DNA from 2 places in the Micromonospora sp. CA-249363 genome. Region 1 is predicted to be linked to the other one. Evidence: riboswitches for the same ligand, from Rfam matches in the RefSeq annotation. Region 1 holds a riboswitch; the other holds the start of a gene.
What was found. Region 1 has a riboswitch for cyclic di-AMP ahead of ACQPZK_RS13145 (transglycosylase family protein). Riboswitches for the same ligand answer to the same signal wherever they lie in the genome.
Positions count from the first base shown of each region.

Region 2: linked by a shared signal. The riboswitch ahead of ACQPZK_RS00415 (NlpC/P60 family protein) and the one ahead of ACQPZK_RS13145 (transglycosylase family protein) in region 1 are both predicted to bind cyclic di-AMP.

Region 1 covers NZ_CP192020.1:2,866,930-2,870,132, reverse strand. The annotation lists gene dinB (DNA polymerase IV) at 1-188, shown strand, start outside; gene ACQPZK_RS13150 (hypothetical protein) at 292-645, shown strand; gene ACQPZK_RS13145 (transglycosylase family protein) at 721-1,389, opposite strand; cyclic di-AMP (ydaO/yuaA leader) riboswitch at 1,389-1,556, opposite strand; gene htpG (molecular chaperone HtpG) at 1,781-3,203, opposite strand, start outside.
Region 2 covers NZ_CP192020.1:87,865-91,067, forward strand. The annotation lists gene ACQPZK_RS00410 (N-acetylmuramoyl-L-alanine amidase) at 1-1,426, opposite strand, end outside; cyclic di-AMP (ydaO/yuaA leader) riboswitch at 1,662-1,796, shown strand; gene ACQPZK_RS00415 (NlpC/P60 family protein) at 1,809-2,849, shown strand; gene dcd (dCTP deaminase) at 2,903-3,203, opposite strand, start outside.

The DNA.
Region 1 (3,203 bases):
TCGGCGTCTCGGTGGGCAACCTGGACGACAACCCGGTGCAGCCGGAGCTGCCGTTCCAGGCCGACACCGGGGCTGACCTGGACGCCGCCGTGGACGCGGTCCGCGACCGCTTCGGCTCGACGGCGCTCACCCGGGCGGTGCTGCTCGGCCGCGCTCCCGGAGTCGAGATGCCGCTATTGCCCGACTAGAACGCCCCGCTCGGTGCGACCGGAGACACATCACAGCAGGTCGGCGGTTTAGCCGGTCGCACACGGGTGAAATCTTGAGGCGAAAGCCTGACGAGGGGGGCCCATGTCCGACGAGACCAGCGACCGACCGAGCCGTCGCGCCGAACGCCCGCACGACGTGACCGACCCGCTGCTCTGGCAGCTCGCGGTCGACGTGCTCGATGCCCACGAAGCCGACGACGAGGGTCACTGCCGCAATCTCCAGTGCGCCGGCCAGTCCTGGCCGTGCGCGGCGCGTACGACCGCCGAGCAGTCGTTGCGACTGGCCCGCAGCACCCCCGAGTCGGTCGAGTCGGCCGTCGACGGTGCCGGGGCCGGTGCCGGCTGGCCGGCCGAGGTTCCCGCGCCGGCGCAGCGTTGGGGCTGGAACGCCGACGTGATGGCCCGGCGCGAGGCGAGGACCGCCTCGGCGGCCTGACCCCGTCCCGCGAGGACAGCGCCAGACGAACGAACGCTCGGCCGGTTCCCCGGCCGAGCGTTCGTCTGTTGTGCGTCAGAGAGCGAGCCGCTGCCCCGGGAAGATCAGACCCGGGTCCGCGCCGATCAGCTGACGGTTGCGCTCGTACAGGGCCTGCCAGCCGCCGGTGCGCGGGTTCCGGTCGGCGATCTCCGACAGGGTGTCCCCCGCCGTGACCACGTACGTGTCGCCGCTGGCCGTCGGGGCGGTCCGCTCGTGACCGCGGGTGGCCGGCTGGTCGCCGCGCGACGACCGCTCCTTGCCGGAGGTGGACGTCGACGACTTCGAGGTCGACTTCGTCGAGGACTTCGCGGTGGACTTCGTCGAGGAACCGCCCGACGAGCCGCCCTTGCGGCCGCAGGTCGGCCACGCGCCGATGCCCTGCCCGTCGAGCACCTTCTCGGCGATCGCGATCTGCTCGCCACGGCTGGCCAGGTCGGCGCGGGCGGCGTACTTCTTGCCGCCGTAACCGGCCCAGGTGCCCTGGGAGAACTGCAACCCGCCGTAGTAACCGTTCCCGGTATTGATCTTCCAGTTGCCGCCGGACTCGCACTGGGCGATCGCATCCCAGTTGACACCGGCCTGGGCCGGAGCCGCCGGGCCGAAGAGGGCGACGGCGCCGGTGACCGCGCCGACGGCCAGGGTGCCGACGGCGACGCGGCGGGTGGTGACCCGTCGATGACGGGGGGTGTACGCAGACGTCATGGAACGTTCCTCCACGCCGGCGAGGTGAGCTGTCGGGTTCGGGCCGAGGAGCCCGGCCGCGCGCTGGCGGCTTCACCCCGAGGTGACATGCACCGAGGAACTTGGGTCCCCCGCTCCTGCCCGGGTTCTGTTTCCGACGACCGGGGGCAGGATTTGGCGTTGCCGGTCGCGGCGTCCACGGTGGTGGACCCGACCGACGGTAGGCACGGTGGGTGACGGTCGCCCACCGCTTGTGAAGTTGTTCACCGGTCCACACGAGGCGTCCCCGCCAGCGGTTGCGGACGGCATGAGGATGTGCACCGACCATCGTGGACCGTTTCCGATCAGGCGGTGTCGGTGTCCGGGAGCGGCCGGCGGGCTCCTTGCATCGGCGCCCGCCGGCCGCGAGCGGCTACAGGGTGCGCGCCAGCCGGTCGGCGAGCGTACGGGTGAACCGAGCCGGGTCGGCCAGCTCGCCACCCTCGGCGAGGACCGCCAGGCCGTACAGCAGCTCGGCGGTCTCGGTCAGGGCCGGGCCGGAGTCGCCCTGCTCGTGGGCCTTGCGCAGCCCGGCGACCAGCGGATGACCCGGATTGATCTCCAGGATCCGCTTGGTCGAGGGGACCTCGTGTCCCATCGCCCGGTACATCTTCTCCAGCGTCGGCGTGAGGTCGTGCGCGTCACCGACCACACAGGCCGGTGAGGTGGTCAGCCGCGACGACAGGCGGACCTCCCGGACACTGTCGGCCAGGGTCGTGCCCAGCCAGTCGACCAGCGCGGCGAACTCCTGCCGCTGCTGCTCGCGCTCGGCCTCGGCCTGCTGCTTCTCCTCGTCGGTGTCCAGGTCGACCTGGCCCTTGGCGATCGAGCGCAACGGCCGGCCGTCGTACTCGCCGACGCGCTCGACCCACACCTCGTCGACCGGGTCGGTGAGCAGCAGCACCTCGTGGCCCTTGGCCCGGAACGCCTCCAGGTGCGGGGAGTTCTCGATGGTGGCCCGGGACTCGCCGGTGGCGTACCAGATGTCGTTCTGGCCGTCCTTCATCCGCGAGACGTAGCCGGCCAGGTCGGTGGGCTCCGCCGCGTCGTGGGTGGACGCGACCGACAGGATCTCCAGCAGGGTGTCGCGGTTGTCGGTGTCGTCGATCAGCCCTTCCTTCACCACCGCGCCGAACTCCGTCCAGAAGGTGCGGTAGCGCTCGGCGTGGTTGGCCTTCAGGTCCTTGACGGTGGCGAGGACCTTCCTGACCAGGCGGCGGCGGACGATCTGGATCTGCCGGTCCTGCTGGAGGATCTCGCGGGAGATGTTCAGCGACAGGTCGTGGGCGTCGACGACACCCTTGACGAAGCGCAGGTAGGTGGGGACCAGCGGCTCGCAGTCGTCCATGATGAACACGCGCTTGACGTAGAGCTGGACGCCACGGCGGCCCTGCGGGGAGAACATGTCCAGCGGGGCGTGGCTGGGCAGGAACAGCAGCGCCTCGTACTCGAAGGTGCCCTCGCCCTTCATGTGCACGACCTCGAGCGGGTCGGCCCAGTCGTGGCTGACGTGCTTGTAGAACTCGTTGTATTCGGCGGCGTCGACCTCGTCGCGGGGGTGTGCCCACAGCGCCTTCATCGAGTTGAGGGTCTGCACCTCGCTGGTGGCGGGCTCACCCTCGGCGCCGGGGCGCTCGACGCGCATGCGGATCGGCCACGCGATGAAGTCGGAGTAGCGCTTGACGATCTCGCGGATCGTCCATTCGGCGGTGTAGTCGTGCAGGTTGTCCTCGGTGTCGGCCGGCTTGAGGTGCAGGGTCACCGAGGTGCCCGCCGGCGCCTCGTCGACGGACTCG
Region 2 (3,203 bases), 2.8 Mb from region 1:
CGTCCGCCGACGGCGCGCTGCGTAGCACCACCGACGAGGAGCCGCGTGGCGCGCACGGCGTCCCCGGGGTGACGCATCCGGTGAACGCCGGCTGGTTGGTCGCGTAGTCGGGGTCGATCCGGACCAGCCCGGTGGCCGGGGTGCCGGTGTCCAGCCGTGGGGCGTGCAGCAGGTCGAAGTAGTGCGTCCAGTCCCAGTACGGCCCCGGGTCCCAGTGCATCCCGCGGACCGTCGATGCGGTGGTGCCGGGCACGTTGTCGTGGCCGATGATGTGCTGGCGGTCCAGCGGGATGCCCAGGCGCAGGGCGAGATGCCGGACAAGCTTCGCCGAGGTCCGATACATCGCCTCCGTGTACCAGGTGCCCTGCGCGGCGAAGCCCTCGTGTTCGAGCCCGATCGCCTTGGCGTTGACGTACCAGTTGCCGGCGTGCCAGGCGACGTCCTTGGTGCGGACGTGCTGGGCGATGTGGCCGTCCACCGAGCGCAGCGAGTAGTGCCAGCTCACGTAGGTCGGGTCTCGGACGAGTTGCAGGGTGGTCGCCCAACTCGCCTCGGTGTCGTGGATGACGATGTACTCGATCTTCTGCCGCGCGGGCCGGTCGGACAGGTCGTGGTTGCCGTAGTCGCCGTCGCCGAACGCCGCGTAGGGGGCGGGGATCCACTCACAGGACACGGTGCGGGGGCACTCCAACCCGTCCGGGCGGGCGAGTCGCCGCAGTCCCAGCCGGTCGAGCCAGGACCGCTCGGGTCGTACCGCTCGGGCCGGGAGCGTGACCCGCTGGCCGTCGTCGGTCACCCGCGTCTCGCCGGCGCCGATCGTGGTGAAGACCTCGTCGGCGAAGGCCGCCGCGGCATCGGCGCTGTCCGCGCCGGCATAGCGGGCCACCGCGCCGTACCAGGTGGCCGGGTCGGTGCCGACTCCGACCGGGGCGCCGATCTCCCGTTGGTACGCGGCCAGCAGCGCGGCGCCGCCCCGGAGGTTCGTCGTCGGGTCGGTGCGCAGCGCCTCGACGGTGGCGCCGGTCAGCGCGGCGGCGGCGTCCACGGTCTGCAGCGCGGCGGTGGGTGGCGCGTTCTCGCTGGCGGGCGCGGGTGTCAGAGCACGACGGGAACCGTCGCCGCGCGGGTCCTCTCCCGGGGAGTCGTGGTGGCCGCGCCCGGGTAGGGCGGTCACGTGGCGGGCATCGGTCAGGTGCATCGGGCCGTAGCCACCGCTGGTGCTCGGCGTGCCGGCGTTGCTGTCCCAGCGCGACTCCAGGTAGGAGACGCCGAGCAGTACGTCGACCGGCACGCCGTACTCGGTGGCCGCGGCGGCGTACTGCTGCTGGCGGTCGGCGGCGGGGGCCGCGGAGGCCGGGCCGGAGGGCAACGGTACGGCCGCCACGGCGGTGACGAGCGCGATGGCGAGCAGGATCGGACGTTTCATCGAACCCCCTACATGTGAACGGGTATCGGTGCGGTCACCTTCGCGCTGCCTGGCGGCTTGCGTCAATACCTTTCCATGTTTCGAAACGTGCGGAAAGAATCCTTCACATCCGCTCGATGGCCCGCCCCAATCGGTACGGAGTGTCACGGCCGCACGGGTTGCGGATCGGTAACGGCCGTCTCTACTCTGGTCATTCGTCGGCCCGGTAGCAGGTCTGCCCACCCCGGGCGGTAACGGACCGACACCGCCGAGTCGCTCGCGAGCGAGCCGGGGACCCACGTTCCCGGGGTGAATCCGCAGTCCCTGCGGTAGGGCGCCCACTTCCCGCCCGAACCCGTCAGCTAACCCGGTAGGCGGTCAGGAAGAAGGAGTACGGAACCCGGTGGCCCTCCAAGCCCCGCGGCCGTCGTCCGGACGGTCGGCTCCGGCCGACCCGACCTCGACCGTGCCGCGTCCACGCTGGTCCCGCTTCACCACCGCCCTCGCCGCCCTGGTCGGCGTCGCCGTCGTCCTGACCGGCAGCGCCACGGTGGCCCACGCCGACCCGTCCGTCGCCGAGATCGAACGCCAGATCGACGACGACTGGAACAAGCTCGAACCGATCATCGAGCGGCACAACGCCACCCGCGCCGACCTGGCCCTCAAGCGCAAGCAGGCCGACGCGCTCGCCGCCCGCATCGCGCCGCTGGAGCGTCAGGTCGACGCCGCGATGGACAAGGTCAGCGCACTGGCCGTCCGCGCGTACATGGGTGAGAACCTGTCGACCGTCAACACGATGCTCGGCAGCCGGTCGCCCAGCGAGATGGTCGGTCAGCTCGAAATGCTCGACCGCTTCGCCCACAACCAGCAGGAGGACGTCCGTCAGGTCGCGGACCTGCGCAACGAGCTGGCCCGGCAGAAGGCCCCGCTGGACGAGATGGTGGCCCAGCTGACCCGCACCGAGGCCCAGTTGGCGGCGAAGAAGAAGCAGATCAACGAGGAGATCGACCGGCTGCAGAAGCTGCGCCTCAAGGTGTACGGCAACGGCGGCGGCGGTCCGCTGCGTCCGGCGCCCTGCCCGGCCAGCTACCCCGGAGGCGGCGCCGGCATCGCGGTCAAGTTCGCCTGTGCCCAGATCGGCAAGCCGTACGTGTGGGGCGCCGAGGGGCCGGAGTCGTACGACTGCTCCGGGCTGATGCTGGCCGCCTGGGCGAAGGCCGGTGTGTCACTGCCGCACAACGCCGCCGCGCAGAGCCGGGTGACCAGGAACGTCAGCAAGGGCGACCTGCGCCCGGGTGACCTGGTCTTTTACTACTCCGACATCCACCACGTCGGCATGTACGTCGGCAACGGCTGGGTGGTGCACGCCTCCCAGGCCGGTGTGCCCGTCAAGATGAAGAAGGTCGACGACGGGCCCATCCACAGTTACGGCCGTCCGGGCTGACCGGACGCATTCAGGGCCCGTCGCGATCGCTCGCGGCGGGCCCTCGTCGTCCCCTAGCGCGTCGGCCAGGCGCGCCAGTTCTGCCAGGAGCGACTCGGCGTCGGCCCCCGCTGACCCTGGTAACGCGACCCGTAGACCACCGAGCCGTACGGGTGCTCGGCCGGCGACGAGAGCCGGAAGATGCAGAGCTGACCGATCTTCATACCCGGCCAGAGGGTGATCGGCAGGTTCGCCACGTTGGACAGCTCCAGCGTGACGTGCCCCGAGAAGCCCGGGTCGATGAACCCGGCGGTGGAGTGGGTGAGCAGGCCGAGGCGGCCCAGTGAGCTCTTGCCCTCCAGTCGGCCGGCGAGC